4 regions of the Paenibacillus sp. FSL L8-0340 genome follow, and region 2 is predicted to be linked to each of the others. Evidence: riboswitches for the same ligand, from Rfam matches in the RefSeq annotation. Region 2 holds a riboswitch; each other region holds the start of a gene.
The links. A riboswitch is a leader RNA that binds a small molecule or an ion and turns the genes downstream of it on or off. The one in region 2 is predicted to bind cyclic di-AMP.
Positions count from the first base shown of each region.

Region 1 (4,214 bases), 3.4 Mb from region 2:
GGTTCCGTTTGTCACGGACCACTGCGCTACCGGGGTAACGCCCAGTGTTACCAGGTAGTCTTCCATGTAAGAAGCAAGGACGCGCTGCGGATTCGCTGGTACTGTGACTTTATGTCCCATGGCGTCTGTCACCGTTTTCTCTGTGGCCGGTGCCGTTGTTTCCGTTGGCGCTGCCGTTGATTCAGCCGTAGCCGTAGGTGCGGCGGTAGCTTCCGTTCCGGAATTTGCAGCTTTCTCATTATTGCCATTGCCGCAAGCGGACAAGAACAAAGTCATAGCCATACATCCGATCAATGCGAGCTTCATGCTGCCTGATCTCTTATTGTTCATCGAAAACATTAAATACCCCTCCTGTATGCACATGCATTAATGGTCAAAGGTGTCCGAGACCTTCGCCTTACTTTTTAAATGATATTGATTCTCATTATCCCTGTCAACAAAATTATTCGTTCTATAAAAAAAGGTTGCCTCCGCAAGCTACGGAAACAACCTCTGCTAACCATATTTAACTGCCTATTTGTGCAAATGATAGGGTACTGTTGATACAACTATATCTTTTTGATTCATTAGATAAGAGCGAATGAACAAGCTGGTCTGATTATGCAGGATCGCCTGCCACCAATGTTTGGTAATGAACTGTGGAATCAATACGGTAATATGATCTGTAGAAGCGGTCTTCCACTCTACGGTATCGATAAATTTCACCAGTGGGCGGATAATGCTGCGGTAACGGGAACGAAGTACAATCAGGCGTACACCCGGGTTCCATTCCTCCCATTTTTGCTCCATCTTGTGAATTTCCTCTTCATCAAAACCAACGTAGACTGCCACCACATTATCTGTTAATGACTTCGCATAACTGATCGAATGCAGCACAGCGCGTGTCACACCCGCAACCGGAACAACAACGGTACTTCCTTTAATCAGCGGTTTATCCGTAGCAGGACAAATGCGAAGCTGATCGGCTATATTCATATAATGACTATGAATGCGGTGGAATACGAACATGACAACCGGCAGGAAGATGAAGGCCATCCACACGCTGGAAAACTTAGTGATGATAAAGATAAGCGTAATCGTCAGGGTGGTCAGCATACCGATTGTATTGACTACAAATTTATTCTGCCAGCCTTTCGGCTTCGTTTTGAACCAGTGCACCATCATGCCAAGCTGCGACAGCGTAAAAGGGATAAATACGCCGACTGCATACAGCGGAATCAGCCCTTCTGTATTTCCGTGGAAAGCAGCTACAAGCACAGCCGACAATACTCCGAGAAAGATAATACCATTAGAGAAGCCCAGGCGGTCTCCCCGGACCATGAAGGCATGAGGCAAATATTTATCTTTGGCAAACATGAACGCGAGCAGCGGAAACGCCGAGTAAGCTGTATTCGCCGCCAGGAACAAGATGACGGCCGTTATCCCTTGGATGAAAAAGTACAAACCGCCCCGGCCAAACGTAGATTCGGCAATTTGCGACACGACGGTGGATTTCTCATTAGGAGTAATCCCATACCAGTATGCCAGCAGCGTAATGCCGGTGAACATCAAACCGAGGATGCCTCCCATCAGCATCAAGGTTTTGGCGGCGTTTTTTTCCGCTGGAGCTTTGAAGTTCGGAATGGCATTCGATACCGCCTCTACCCCGGTGAGTGCCGAACAACCGGAACTGAAGGCTTTGAGCAATAGGAACAGACTGACGTTGGAAACGGCGGAACCGATCTCCGGGATTTCGGCATGAGCCCCGCCTGTAATATATTTGTACACCCCGGCAATGATGAGTACAAAGATAGAGACCACGAACAGATACACCGGAATGGCAATAAATGAAGCGGACTCCGTCACCCCGCGGAGATTGATAATCGTCAAGATCAGAATGACGGAGACTGCAATAAGGACAGTATGATTATGAAGACTCGGAAAGGCCGATGTGATCGCATCCGTTCCCGCCGAAGCACTAACTGCAACTGTAAGAATGTAATCTACTAATAAAGAGCCGCCAGCCAATAGGCCGGTAGGAACGCCGAGATTGCTTTTTGCCACGATATACGCTCCGCCGCCTTGCGGATAGGCAAAGATAGTCTGGCGATAGGAAAAAATAAGGATGGCCAGCAGGCCCAATACGGCTAATGCAATCGGCAATGAATACCAGATGGCGGTGAAGCCCGCGGCCACCAGTACAATGAGAATTTGCTCCGTTCCGTAGGCCACAGACGAGAGTGCATCGGAAGACAGAACAGCCAGTGCTTTCACCTTGGATAACTTTTCATGATCGAGTTCGTTCGACTTCATCGGACGCCCGATCAATAGTCGTTTTACCTTGCTTACCATTGTAGTAACAGTTCCTCTCTTTGTTGAGTTGAAACGGTAATACCGCGCGCCGTTTTCATTGGCAGGTTTCATAAATGCAGGCACAAAAATAAGCATACGGAAATGATCCGCATGCTTACGCATGCTCATTATCCCACCCTTGCTTACGAGGTTAGCTGGCGGATTCGGGCTGTGGTAGCCCTACGGTTCCGGTCAAATTGACCTGCCTCCGATTCACCCCATTGACGTTGCCGCCAAATTTGGTTCCCCCGTTTTTCCTTGCGGAAAATTCAGCGCATATTCAACTTCTCACAAGGACTAATGATAGTCTACAATAGCTTTTCAGTAAAGCGGTGAAAAAAATGAAAAAAGAATGAAAAAACATCCAAAAAGCTCAAATCCAAGACCCGGGATAAGTGGATCTTTCATTCTCTTTCATTATCCCAGCGTTCCGTGATTTTTGAGTGTTTTGGATGTTAATTGTGACAAAAATTTAGGGAATATTTATGCTCTAAATTCTGCTTAGCCTTTTCTTATTCAGCTGGCTCTTCTTGGCGCCCGGTCCAGAGCAAAATTGCGATTAGAGCAAAAGCAATCAACGCAAGCAGAGGTACTGTAATGAACCCTAAAAAGTTCAAATAATCCTCATTGCAGGGTACACCAATTGTGCATGGCAAGATTTTACTGAGTGCAGGAATTTTCTGCTCTGCGTAATGGTACAGGGAGATACTCCCGCCTATCAGACATAAAGGCAGCACATAAGGAATGATGCGTTTATCTCCCCGGTATGTGGCAATTCCGAGCAGAATCAGCTGAGGATACATAAAGATACGCTGGAACCAGCACAGCCTGCAGGGTTCATAATGCAGCACTTCACTAAGATACAAGCTTCCTGCTACAGCAATTACCGAAACAAACCAGGCCAGATATAGGCAGTGGCGTCTGCAGAAGGTAGAGAATTTCATCATTTGGCATCCGCCGAATCAAGGGCGATTTGCACCTGTGAGTCGATAGCTTCGATATCAAAGGCCTTGTCTACTTTCACTCCATTAACAAATACAGTAGGAGTAGAGGTCACTTTGCTGTCATCGGCTAACTTCATATCTCTCTGTAGTTCACTTTCATAGGTGCGTTCCTCAATGTCTTTACGCAAGAGGTCAAAATCTATCGGCAGGTTCTCCTTCTGCGCCAGGCTTACCAGGAAATCAGCGGTCGCCCACTCTTCGCTCTCCTCGCCCTGATTAGCATAGATTGCGTCAGAATAGGTCCAGAAAGCTTCACTGTTCTGATGATAGACAGACAAAGCTGCTAATGAAGCTGTTTCGGAATCCGGTCCGATAAAGGCCATATTTACGAAGTAAAAGGCCGCTTTGCCCGGAGTTACGTATTTTTCAACAAGCTGAGGTTTGATGGTACCGGTAAAGTCTGAACACGCCGGACATTTATAATCCCCGAATTCAACAATTTTGACTGGAGCATCCTCTTTTCCAAGTCTGTGCATCTCGCTGTAATTAAAGTCAGAGTTCGCTTTTGGAATCAGCATGATAAGAGCGACAAAGATAATGATAACTGCTGCTACAGTGCTGAAGATCAGTATTTTGGTTTTTTGCTTCTGCTTTTCCTGTTCTGCCCTGCGTTTCTCCTGCTTGCTCTGTTGGGGAGCCGCGGCACTGTTTCGTTTGTTTTTGCTCAAAGAGAGTTCCTTTCCGTCCACTCAGGACCCGGGTAATGAAAGTCATATAATTTAAAATTATATAATTAAAGTTCTCTCTTTGGCAAACTTCCATAGCAAACTTCAGCTCACACCATCAATATTATAAAAGGTAAACTTCCTCACAGGATAGAAATGCTATCGCAATGGAAAAGAGGACCAGCAGATCATTATAATTATTCTGATGATTTAG
Region 1 is NZ_CP151967.1:4,118,562-4,122,775, forward strand. It holds gene NST07_RS18400 (iron-hydroxamate ABC transporter substrate-binding protein) at 1-339, opposite strand, end outside; gene NST07_RS18405 (APC family permease) at 514-2,331, opposite strand; cyclic di-AMP (ydaO/yuaA leader) riboswitch at 2,457-2,616, opposite strand; gene NST07_RS18410 (disulfide oxidoreductase) at 2,844-3,275, opposite strand; gene NST07_RS18415 (thioredoxin domain-containing protein) at 3,275-4,003, opposite strand.
Region 1: another riboswitch for cyclic di-AMP. It lies ahead of NST07_RS18405 (APC family permease); the one in region 2 lies ahead of NST07_RS00505 (C40 family peptidase).

Region 2 (4,214 bases):
CATAAAGTTCACCTTCCTGGATGGCTATACTGTCCAGCAGTTTTGGAATGGGACAGAGAAGGAAACCACCTTTCAGCTAGCCTACAAAGCGCCTCTTTTGTCTGCAGAGATTGATCCGGAGCACTCCATTCTGCTGGAGAGTAAGCATCTCAACAATTTTAGACTGGCGGAGCTGGAGCGAAAGACGCTCTCCCGCTGGACGCTTAGCGCAACGAAGCTGCTTGAAACCCTGCTCGGAACTCTTGTCTGGTGAGGTGAAGGATTGTGAAAAGATCGATAGTTCGCGGCTGGTACAGCATGAAAGAGCAATTTTATATTCTGATTCTGCTTTTTATCTATCGGCTGCTTTGGGGCTATTTCCTGTACAGATTCGTCAGGTCAGCCCTCATCCCGGTGCTGCTCCGTTATCCCGATACACACGCCGGCGGCAGCGGAATAGGCAGATTGCTGTATTATATCGAAGGACAGACTGCACTTAGCACAGACCCCGGGGTGCTGCGCTGGCTCTGGCTGCTGCTGGCCCTCTCAGCGCTACGGCTGCTATGCTCCCCCTTTATCCGCGCAGGGCTGCTGCATGAGCTGCACCAGGAGCGCAAAGGGGAGCGGGGAATGTTCTTTTTTCCCGGAATGAAGCTTTACGGACTCCCCGTACTGCTGTTCAGTCTAGCGGAATGGCTTCTGGCCGCAACACCGCTGTATTGGCTTCTCCCCAAAATGTATGGGCTTCTCCTCAGCGGTATTCTCGATTATACTCTGCTGCTGAGACTGGTTCCTTATGTTCTGGCCTGGCTCCTGTACTTCTACCTGATCCGCATTCTGCTGCTGTACATGCAGTTTGGCTTCACCGGAGGAACAGGCATGTTTTCTTCCTTGCTGGTTGGCCTGAGGGTAATCCTCCCTTCCACCTGTATATCTGCACTGTTCGGCGCCGGCGGCCTGCTTCTGCTGCTGCTCTCTGGAGTGACCGCACTTTTCTGTCCAGGCCTGCCCGCACTGCTGTTCCGGCAATTTTCACCGCTTCCCTCAACGCTGTTCAAAATGTGGAGCCTAGCGGGGCAGTATCACCTTTGGTGCAGTAAAACATTTCCACAATAATTACGCCAGTCCCTTGGCATAATAGAAGAGTCACTGCCCCAGATAAAGGGCGGGACTCTTCTTTTGGTTACAACGTGATTTAGGGTATTTGCAAAACTGTAAATCCTCTGGTACAATGATGCCTGTACCAGTAGTAACAACTTTGTAATCTTTTGAAACTAATTTGAAGCAAATGAATGTACCTTTAAGCATTTAACCTTGTCGACACGTCACTGTTTCGGTGCATAAAACGCCAAATTCCCGGCACCGGGAAGTGGGGGAACCATATTTTGGGTGAATTGATCTCGCTTTAGAGGGGTCATAGGGGAACCTTCTACCGAATCCTTAAGCTAACCTCGCAGGCCTTGGAAGGAGTACATCTTTTGAAAAGTCATAATTTTAAGAAGAAATGCACCGCAGCAGCATTAGGGCTGGTGATGGTGTTCACGCTTGGAGCAGGGAGCGCTTTCGCCGACTCCAGAATGGATACGGTTATTACAAAAACACTCGGAACGACATATAAAACCGGGGGCACAAGCACTGCCGGCTTTGATTGTTCTGGATTCACCAAATATGTATTTAAGAACGTTGGCCTTACCTTGCCCCGCACTTCCAAAGCACAATTCAGCGTTGGAACCGCCGTATCACGGAGTAACCTCCGTTCAGGCGATCTGGTATTCTTCAATACCCTTGGCAATGGAGTCTCCCATGTCGGTATTTATGTCGGCAACGGAAAATTCGCCCAATCCTCTTCATCCCGTGGTGTAACTATCAGTTCAATGAGTCAATCCTATTGGGCCAACCGCTACGTTGGAGCCAAACGAGTAATGAGCACAACAGCTTACAAAGCTATCGCTTACGATTGACATCCCTCAGGAATTCCATCCTCCAATAAATAATTGTAACTTATAGAAATCCGGAAACTGATTATTGCCGTAATCATTTCCGGGTTTTTCCTTTTTGTCTTCCTTATTCTACCTTTTACACGTATTTGAGGCCTGTGAAACACCTTTTTACTAAAAATCCCAACAAATCTAAGTTAAAGCTTACTCAGCGTGTAAATATAAGACCTTTTTAGCAAAATCAACTCTTAAAAAGCGTAAATATTATGCATTAATATGTTTTAAGTGATTGCCAACTGGCGAAGTCTTTGTTACAATTATCGCAGTGAGTTTTTAGTAACATTTTTGTAATTATTCAATCGGGTTTTACAAAGGTTTTGTCATGTATTGGTTAACAAGCTAATCCTAATCAACAGTCATGCCGAGTTCCCTAACCATTAGGGAAACGGGGGAACCGATTTTGGGTGAATTGACCTCCTATTCACAGAGGGGTCATAGGGGACCTTCAACCGAACCCTTAAGCTAACCTCGTAGGCATTTGGAAGGGGTATTCACTTTTGAAGAAGAAGTTAGCAGCAGCAGTACTAAGCTTTTCCATTATGCTTACCATCGGAGCAGGAAGCGCTTTCGCGGATTCCAAAATGGATAAAGTCATCGACAAGACCATCGGAAGTAAATACGTATCCGGCGGTGTATCGACCAACGGCTTTGATTGCTCCGGATTTACAATGTACGTTTTTGATAAGATCGGTATCAATCTGCCACACCAATCCGGTTCCCAATACCAAATGGGTACCGCCATTTCCCGGGACGATCTGAGAGCGGGAGATCTTGTATTTTATAATACCAGCGGTAAAGGTGTATCCCATGTCGGCATTTATGTCGGTGAGGGCAAATTCGCACATGCTTCATCCTCCCGTGGTGTAACCATCAGCACGATGAGTGACAGCTACTACGTCAACCGTTACGTTGGCGCCAAACGGATCATGAGTACAGATGCTTACCAATCCGTTACTTCTGATTCCCAAGACAATGATGACGTGCAATAAGTTGTCGTAAAACGGGCACTCTTCCATGATTTTTGCCGAAATCTGGAGGGGGCCTGTTTTTTTTGTCTATAAAATTACTTACCCCTCTCAATATCCGCAAAACATAAATCTACCCAAATTTCCTCCATTTCATAAAATATTTTTTACCACTTTGTCAAGTTTCCGCCTTTCAGGAAATTTCTGAGTCGAATCAGGCCAGTTATGGATATAATTAGGTATAGCTAGTGCTGTTGCTCCCTATGAAAGGAGGCCGGTGGCCTTATGATTAGCTCCCCCGTTACATTCCATGTGGTTCCCATGGAGATCAGCCATGCTGAAGACATCGCCGCATGGAATTACAAAGCGCCTTATAATATTTACGAATGGATGCCTTGGTCCCAAATGGAGGCGCTTGGCATTGAATTTGGCGATCCAGAGCTCCGCAGGGACCAGTATGTTTCCGTGGTCAACGAGCAAGGCATCCTTTGCGGCTTTGCGCAGTTGTTTCCGATGGAGGGTGTCGTCAGGCTGGGTATTGGAATGCGCCCCGAGCTTTGCGGACACGGTCTTGGCCACATTTTCATGGAAGCCATCGTTCAGGCCGCGCTAAAGCGGTATCCCGGGCGGGAGATTGATTTGGAAGTATTGACCTGGAACCAGCGGGCGATCCGAACATACCAAAAATGCGGCTTCACGATCACGGATACTTATGAACGCCTTACTCCAACCGGAAATAAGCCATTTTATTGCATGGTCTATGATAAACAACATAACGTTCCATTAAATTGAAAATTTTAGTGTTGAAATCGTCCACTTTTTTGACACAAATGCTATGATAACGCTTCACCATCCTATATAATGTAGGAAGCAGCTTACATGGAGGGGACGGATGAAGATGCAGAAATGGATCATGGGCGGTTTGTTTTTCGCAGCCTGTGCCTTTGCGGTAGTGCTCTTGTTCACATTGCCCGGCAAAGCAGAGGTAGCCGAAGAAAATAACCCGACGATGCCGCAAGTCACACTGGATGCCACCAGCGCCGAAGCGATTGTACAGGCAAGCTGCATTACCTGCCACGGTGATCAGCTACAGGGCGGTCTAGGCCCTAGTCTGCAGCAGGAAGGCGGCCAGCATAACGCAGAAGAAATCTACACCATTGTTACGAAGGGACGCGGCCAAATGCCGTCTTTCAAGGATAAGCTTGCTCCCGAAGAGATTGCGAATGTTGCCATGTGGCTTGCAGAGAAGAAATAAACCTGACCTTAAAAATAC
Region 2 is NZ_CP151967.1:101,103-105,316, reverse strand. It holds gene NST07_RS00515 (M1 family metallopeptidase) at 1-253, shown strand, start outside; gene NST07_RS00510 (hypothetical protein) at 265-1,095, shown strand; cyclic di-AMP (ydaO/yuaA leader) riboswitch at 1,316-1,454, shown strand; gene NST07_RS00505 (C40 family peptidase) at 1,512-1,940, shown strand; cyclic di-AMP (ydaO/yuaA leader) riboswitch at 2,326-2,468, shown strand; gene NST07_RS00500 (C40 family peptidase) at 2,516-2,965, shown strand; gene NST07_RS00495 (GNAT family N-acetyltransferase) at 3,227-3,733, shown strand; gene NST07_RS00490 (cytochrome c) at 3,840-4,196, shown strand.

Region 3 (4,214 bases), 3.7 Mb from region 2:
CCCGATAACCAACCCCCCAACAATCCCAATAGTTTGACCTACACGACTGGGCAGACGTAGTCCTGCTTCCCGTAGCAGTTCGAATATAAGTTCAAGCAGCATCGCTTCAATCAGCGGAGGGAAAGGGACCCGGGTCAATAAACCTTGAATCGAAAAGAACAATTGCAAGGGAAGGACATTGGAGTGGAAAGAAACGGTGGCAATGTAGAGCGCTGGCAACTGAAATGCTGTTACAAAGCCGATCAGACGGATAAACCGGACAAAAGAAGCGATCATCCATCTATTGTTATAGTCATCCGGTGTCTGATAAAAGCTGAAAAAGCTCGCCGGCAAAATCAGAGCTGTAGGGTCCCCATCCAGCAGTATAGCCACATATCCATCCAGCAAATAAGCTGAGGTATGGTCCGGACGCTCCGTATTGATTAGTTGTGGAAATATGGAGAAGGAGTTATCCTCCGTTAATTCCTGAATAAAGCCAGTGGAGATTATCCAATCGAGCGAAATTTTCTTTATCCTTGATTCTACAATTTTTATCAATTCTGGGTTGGCCATATTCTCCATATAGACTAAGCCTACCTGCTTGGGGGCGAATTTCCCAAGTGTGAAGTAGCGGACAATAAGGTTTGGGGAGGCGATTTGTTTCCGAATCAGGTATAAGTTAACCTTCATCTGTTCAATAAAACCGTTGTGAGGTCCCCGAATAACCCCTTCATTCTCAGGTTCGCTAATGCTTCGTTCATATTTGGCAGGAGTGAAGAGGACATAAAATTCAGACATTCCTTCTAAAAAATAAAGACAGCTTCCTTCAAGAAGTCCCTGAATGCCTTGGTTTAGTTCTGTTTCCAAACTGAAACTAAGTGTTGTGAAAAGCTCAGAAAGGTCTTTGTCCTGATTACGGCTAAAAGGAACAATCACGTTCCGTTCAATCAATTCCGTGTCAGTGAGGGACTCCAGATAAAAGACCAACCCTTCCCTTCCCTGAAAGGATAAGCTTCTTTTTTTGAGGTCACTTGTATAGAATAGTGCTGCTTCGATATAATCGGAGTTTTGATCTACAGAAGGAGATGAGGTCTGAGTTTGGTTAGTCATTATAAGGCGCTCAACTTTCGATTAGTTTTGCGGTTAACGTTCCCGAATGATTTGCAGAATATTCCTGACGGGAACTTTAATGTGCGATATAGAAGAATATTGGGGATGATGTTGAGCCAGCAGACGTTTCTGTTTTGTTTTCCTAAGGACATGAAGTGGAGCAAAAATGAGCAAATCATCGATCGCTTAAGAGTAATACCATAGAATGCGCATTCATTCGCGAAGTGGTGGCATTTTGGGCTTCATTTGCCATCCGCAACGTTTTACATTAAATGGTCACAGGCGTAAGATTCAAATCAACAACCGAATGTAATATAACTGTTCTCAAATGGCTGAATTCCGATAATGGGAACGGGGGAACCAATGGTGAATGTGGCTTTTGCTCAGATAGCTGCCGCTCACTTGGGGTGAATCCTTGCTGCGTGCTGAAAAGCCGCTTCTTACAAGGTAGGGCAATCTCGCTGCCCGAATCCGTCAGCTAACCCCGTAAGCCTCGAAGAGAGAGGATGAGCGCCATGATCGATTAACCGACCACGGAGAGCCCTGACGCTTCTGTGGTCTTTTTGCTGCGCATGCAGAAAGGGAAAACGATCTATATGAGAGTTTAGAAATCTTATAACAACGAAATTCAGAGTGATTAGGCACTATCTAAAATCCTTTAAAGGGGGGGATTGGTATCGTTACTGTATTTATCGTGTGCTTCTGGGTTGGATTGCTGCTTCTCCTTAGCGGCGGATTTCATGGGCATGGCCTGGCCGGTCATCTGCATGTGGGAGGTGGCGATGCTGGTGGTCCGGGCTTTGTGCCCATACTCCCTCTAATGGTGTTTGTCACGGTCTGGGGCGGCAGTGGTTATGTGCTTACCCGGTTCAGCGGAATGAATATACTTGCAGTGGTGCTGATCTGCACCGGGGTTGCCTTGCTGCTGGGCTGTCTGATATATGCGGTGCTGGCCCGGGTGATGACTCGGTATGACAGTAGCATGAATAAAATGGATTATGAGCAGGCGGGACAACTCGGGTACATCAGCATTTCTGCAGGGGATGGAGCAGTGGGAGAGATGAAATACGTGCTGCATGGAACGATGCGTTCCATTGGAGTACGGGCAGAAACCGGCCAGCAGCTCGCCAAGGGTGACAGGGTGATTATTTTGAAGGTGGATAAAGGATTAGCGGTAGTCACCCTCTTCGAGAGGGAAAACGAACAATTATAACTAACGGGGAGTGTCGAACCAAATGGTTATTCTTTATTTAATCTCGGCAATTGTTGTTGTTATCCTGCTGGCTTTGTTCAGTATCGTGAACGCTTATAAAAAGGTTCCGCCCAATCAGGCGATGATTGTATTCGGCCTCGGCGGAAAAAGAGTGGTTCAGGGCGGCGGGACGTTCGTCATTCCCGGCTTCCAGAACAATAAGACCATCTCTATGATGCTGATGAGCTTCGATGTCATCCCAGCGCAGGCAATGTTCTCCCGGCAGGGCATCAAGCTCAACCTGGAGGCGGTAGCCCAGATTAAGATTAAAAGCGATCCTACCGCTATACTTACTGCCAGTGAGCAGTTTATCGACAGGCCGGAAGAGGACCGTGAGACGATTATCCTGCATTCGGTGGAAGGCCATTTGCGCGGCTTGATCGGACAATTAACGGTAGAATCCATTCTAAAGACACCTGACGAAATCAACAGCAAGATGCGGGAGACCTGCTCGGAAGACCTCGACAAGATGGGGCTTGAGGTAGTCAGCTTCACCATTAAGAAAATTACTGACGACAAAGGGTATATCGACAATATGGGGGTTCCGGAAATTGAGCGCATCCGCCGCGATGCCAGCATCGCCAAGGCGGAAGCAGAACGCGACATTCAGATCAAACAAGCCGAGGCGGAGAAGGAATCCGCCATTGCCAAAGCCAATGCACATCAGGCTACCATTGAAGCTGGAACCGCAGCCCGCGCCAAGGAATCTCTGTTCGAGAAGGATTTGAACATTAAGCAGGCAGACTTTAAGCTGGAAACTGAAGTGAAAAAAGCACAGGCGGATCTTGCGTACGAATTGCAGCAGAACAAAATTAAGCAGTCGCTGGTTACCGAACAGGTCAAGATTACGCAGATGGAAGCGGAGGCCAATAGGACCGTCCGGGAAATCGAAGTTGAGCTGAGACAGAAGGAGCTGGAGGCCACGGTGATCAAGCCTGCTGAGGCGGAGAACCAGGCTACGATCATGAGAGCGGAAGCGGCTAAGCAGCGGAAAATTCTTGAGGCTGAAGCAGAGGCGGCCACAATGACCAAACGGGGGCTGGCAACAGCGGAAGCAGAACTGGCGAAGGGAAAAGCCAACGCGGAAATTGTTCAGCTGGCCGGAGCAGCGGAAGCGGGGGCACTGGAGAAGAAAGCTGAAGCGTACAAACAGTTCACGCAAGCCGCCCTTATAGTGGAATTCTTGAAGGTTCTGCCAGAGCTGGCTGATAAAATCGCTTCCCCGCTGGCCAAGGTCGATAAGATTACAGTGATTTCCCAGGATGGAGCTTCATCCGGCATAAACAAAATTACCGGCGATATCGCCAAAATCATGGCCCAGGTTCCTGAATTGACACAGACGCTTACCGGTATGAACGTGACAGAGGCTCTCAGCGGGCTACTCGGCCGGGATAAAGAGCAATAATTCTAAATTTCCTTGCATAAGCACCTCTCTATTATGGAAAACTTCTGTAGTGCGAATAAACAGCATGATTCCGTTTTTGGAGACTTATTTTGATTTCCTAGGAGGTTAATTATGACAAATCAGGATCCGCAGGAGCTTCTTAAGCGAAAACACGAAATGGATGAGCAAAAAAGGCAGTTCACAAATTTTTCCCGAAGTGTTTGCGGCCACGGTGAGTTAGAAGCAGGGCAGGAGTTCAGTACTGACCGGGTGCCTGACGATCAAAACCGTATGAAATCTGTTGAGAACAAACGTGATTGATAAAGCTATAAAAATAAGCCGATCCTTTTCTGGATCGGCTTTTCGTTGTCTAATGGATGAACCAGAGTTACCTTAAATAAATTTTCCACGAAACAGCTTTGTGATAGATATCTTTCATGATACAGTGAAAAAAGGGTGTAGCTTAACTTTAAAAACTTTCTTGAATTA
Region 3 is NZ_CP151967.1:3,907,998-3,912,211, forward strand. It holds gene NST07_RS17465 (spore germination protein) at 1-1,089, opposite strand, end outside; cyclic di-AMP (ydaO/yuaA leader) riboswitch at 1,410-1,597, shown strand; gene NST07_RS17470 (hypothetical protein) at 1,784-2,302, shown strand; gene NST07_RS17475 (SPFH domain-containing protein) at 2,325-3,746, shown strand; gene NST07_RS17480 (hypothetical protein) at 3,858-4,046, shown strand.
Region 3: another riboswitch for cyclic di-AMP. It lies ahead of NST07_RS17470 (hypothetical protein); the one in region 2 lies ahead of NST07_RS00505 (C40 family peptidase).

Region 4 (4,214 bases), 2.8 Mb from region 2:
CGCGTCGAGGATGGGGCATACTTGACAGTTACGGCCAGCAGGCTTGAAGGCAGCGGCAAGAAGACGGAGCTGGCTGTTGCTTTTGTCTATGCCAAGTCCTCGGAGATCTTCCGGCTGCTGGCCGATGCCTGCCAGCTGACCGCGAGGGAGAAGCAGCTGGCCGAGATGCTCTCCCGCGGATTATCCACTAAGGAGCTGGCAGAGTCGCTGCATATTTCTGCGTACACCGTACAGGATCACCTGAAATCCATCTTCTCTAAGACCGGCGTTTCCAGCCGGAGAGCGCTCATCAGCAAGCTGTTCTCACAGGGGATGGAATAGCCGGTAAACACGCTAAACAGTCCCGATGCTGACAAGGGGACTGTGCTGGCTTTTATAGGAGCTGCGGGATCTGGGAAGTGGAAGCAGGATGGGTCCAGTGCTTCTCGCTCCCGGGAAGATCATCGAACCATTCCGCATCCGGTGGACATTCCAGGATCATAAATTTGCCGTACTCCTGCGCTCTGGACTGATGGTATTTCAGATAGGCCTTGCCGTCTTCAATCGCCAGTATCTCGATTTTACCGGAGGAATGGCTCATGGATAGACGGACTCTCTTACCCAGACCTGAGGTTCTGGCCTTGGCTTCCTCAACAATGTTGTAGACACGCTCCAGCGGCAGAACGAACTCGCGGTTGCCGGCAATGGGCCGGTTCACGAAGAAATAATAGGGAGTGACTCCGGCCCAGGACAGCCGGTCGAGCAGTTCTCCGAGTACCGCCGGATCATCGTTGATGCCTTTCAGCACCGGTGTTTGATTAACCACGATTGCCCCGGCATTATGGAGTGCTCTGAATGCTTGTTTGGCTTCGGGCGTAATTTCCCGGGGATGATTAATATGCGCCATGACGTAAATACGTTTGTCCTCCGATGAATAAGTACGGATTAGTTCCAGCAGTTCTTCGTCCTGATAAATGCGCATGGGATTAAATACGGGAATTTTGGAGCCCAGCCGGATAATCTTCACATGGTCAATGGATCTCAGGCTTTCGATGATGAAGCGCAGCTTAGAGGTAGAGAGAATCAGGCTGTCTCCGCCGGTAAGCAGCACATTATTGATCTCTGGATGATTCCTGATGTATTCCAGCCCAGGAGCCACATCGGTTTGTGCTTCCTTCACATCATTGCGGAACAGGCGCTTGCGGAAGCAGTAGCGGCAGTAAGCTCCACACACCTCGGAGACAATCAGAAGGGCCGTTGTTCTGTATTTGTGCTGACATCCCGGCACTACATAATTCATTCCCTCATCGGATGCATCCCAGCAGCCATACTCCTCAAGTTCACCTTCACTTGGAATGACGAGCCTGCGGATCGGATCACCCGGGTCGTCCCAGTCGATCAGCGACAGATAATAGTCATTGACCCGAAAGGCAAATTTGCCGGTGATCTCCTTCAGCTTTTCTTTCTCCGTTTCAGACAGCATGGCAACCTTGTTGATATCCGTTATGTACCTTACCTTTTGCACTTGCATCTCTCCTTGGTCTCATAGTGTGAGAAAAAAGGGAGCCTTGAGGTCGATAGCCAAACTGCTGCCAGCAGGGTCATGAGAATACAAAAAAGAGACCCTTAGCAAGGGTCTCTGGTTATGAATATACCTAAAAAAGCAGACCCATCCACTACTGACGAGGTTAGCTGACGGACTCGGGTAAGATGGTACCCTACATTCTGTGAATGATTCGCCCCAAAAGACTGGTTCCCCCGCTTTCCTGCCAAAGGCTGGAAATTAAGCGTAGGTAAAGTATAACCCGGGAAGTTTTGAAAAGTCAAAGCTAAACTTGCCCGCGGCAAGGGATACAGGACCAAGCCAAATCATCAAAAAATTGAGTAGGGTGAGTTGTTCCTGCAGCTCCGAAGGCTGATCTTGTTCATGACTTGAAATAAGACAACCTCCTTCTGGAATGTTAATATCTCGATGGGCTAGATATTACCTATCGGAACCATTGATATATTTTGCAAAACAAGTTCAAAAAAAGTGTGGAACACAGTGATTGGACCAACGGTCCGGTCGCGGAGTATTCGCACCAAGTGCTCATGTTTATCCTGTTCACCAAACGAAGGTGTTCTTAGCAGCCATTTCATAACTGCTGAGAACACCTTTTTTGTTGACGGAATTAATCAACTAGAGCATGTCTTCAAATTGGAAGAGCTCTGGAGAGTAAAATCCCTGTTTATTCTCTTTTGCGGACCCAGGCGACCTTACTGCTCTGCATTCTCTTTAAAAACGTCCATCAGGGAGAAATAACTGCGCTGGAGTCCGTTGTCTCCTGTAACAGGATAAAAGCCCCAAATAAGTGCAACTCGGTCCGTTTGTACTCAGAGCCAAGAATACACTTTCCAGTCGCACACACAAGCCTTCGAAAGAAGAGCGAAGTCTTTGAAACACCGAGACGTAAGCCTCCACCGAAAAAACTACCTGGTGGCGAAACGCCTTTCTCCGCGTGTGATCAGAAAATGGCACTGTACCCATGATTCCTTAGGGCATACAGCAGCAGGTTTTGACGGGGAAGCGGTTTGAAGACACGCCCTAGATAGATGAAGTAAAGCTTGACGTTTAATACAATAGTGGAATAAAGTATTAAATGAAACTTAATATCAAATTAAATAAAGTTTCAAATATATCAAAAGGAGCAATTGGATATGGGACAGATGATCCGAGGATTCGCCGAGCTAAGCCCGGAGCAATATGTCGAAGCAGGAGGTAAGGGAGCGATGCTCTCCAGAATGCTTCAGGCGGGATATCCTGTGCCGGAGGGATTTGTTGTCTTTCCTTCGGCCTTTGAAAGCGATAAATTAAAGGAAGAGGCTTGGACTGAAAGTGCAGCCAGGTTGCAGAAAATCCGCATGATACATAAGAATGCACGATTTGCTGTCAGATCTTCGGCTTTAAGTGAAGATTCGGCGGAGGCATCTTTTGCCGGGGAATTCGAAACGGTGTTGAACGTGGAAACAGATGAACAGATTCGTGAAGCGATGTACACGGTGTATCACTCAAAGGATAGCGAACGGGTTCAAGTCTACAGCTCCATGCAGGACATGGACTCCTCCCATAAGGTTGCCATTGTCGTGCAGCTGATGATTCACTCGGAAATCTCCGGAGTCCTGTTCACCGCTGACCCCATAACAGGCAGCCGCACGGTTCTGCCGGGGAATTATGTCTATGGGCTGGGAGAACAGTTAGTTTCAGGCGAGAGCGACGCATATTCCTTCACGCTGGCAAGGAACCGGGGCAGATATGAAGGCCCGGGTGAGTTCAAGCGGTATGCAGCCAAGTTATACCGGTATGCATGCCGGCTGGAGAAGGAGCTTGGAGCTCCCCAAGATATCGAGTGGGCGGTCGCAAAGGGGCGGGTCTACCTCCTGCAGACGAGACCGGTTACGACCTTGAACCCGGGAAACCGCAATACATTCGAGATCAACGACTCGCTGGCTGGTGATTTTCTCTGGACCAATACCAATGTGGGCGAATCCATCTCCGGTGTCTTAACTCCTCTGACCTGGTCTATCCTGCGCTCCCTGGATGAAGAGTACAATATTATTCCGGGGCATTATGTGATGTCCGGCAATATTTGCGGAAGGGTGTACACTAATGTTAGTCTTTCGGTATCGATGTTCTCGGCATTTGGACTGAATACCAAGCCGATATGGAAGAAAATGAGCCGGGTGTTTGGAGAGCTTCCTGAAGGCATGGCTCTGCCGGTATATCCATTTACCAAACGGGAGCTGCTCAAGACTGTGCTTCCCAAGATGATGCATAGTATGAAACAAATTCGCCAGACCGTTAGAACCCTTCCGCAGTTCCTGGAAGATTCACCGGAGTGGTGCAGACGGCTGACAACCAGACTCCAAGCGGCAACAACCCGGGAGGAACTGCTGTCACTCTGGAGGCAGGAGCTGTGGCCGCAGAATGTCACGGCGCTGTGGTCGGCGCTGGAAGCGCCCTCTGCCCAAATGCAGAAGTTTGAGAAGCTGCATAAGCAGCTTAGCGAGGCGGCCGGAGAAGAAGAGGCCAATAGGCTGCTGTCCAACGCCGGGGGCTCCGTAGAGCTGGAAAGCCTGGGGCCGCTGATCGGAATCTCCAGAGTAATAAAGGGAGAAATGAGCCGGAAGGAATACCTTGTGAAGTATGGCCACCGGGGACCGAATGAAATGGAATTATCGTATCCTGACCCGGGAGA
Region 4 is NZ_CP151967.1:2,872,187-2,876,400, forward strand. It holds gene NST07_RS12730 (helix-turn-helix transcriptional regulator) at 1-321, shown strand, start outside; gene NST07_RS12735 (KamA family radical SAM protein) at 374-1,504, opposite strand; cyclic di-AMP (ydaO/yuaA leader) riboswitch at 1,644-1,779, opposite strand; gene NST07_RS12740 (PEP/pyruvate-binding domain-containing protein) at 2,677-4,214, shown strand, end outside.
Region 4: another riboswitch for cyclic di-AMP. It lies ahead of NST07_RS12735 (KamA family radical SAM protein); the one in region 2 lies ahead of NST07_RS00505 (C40 family peptidase).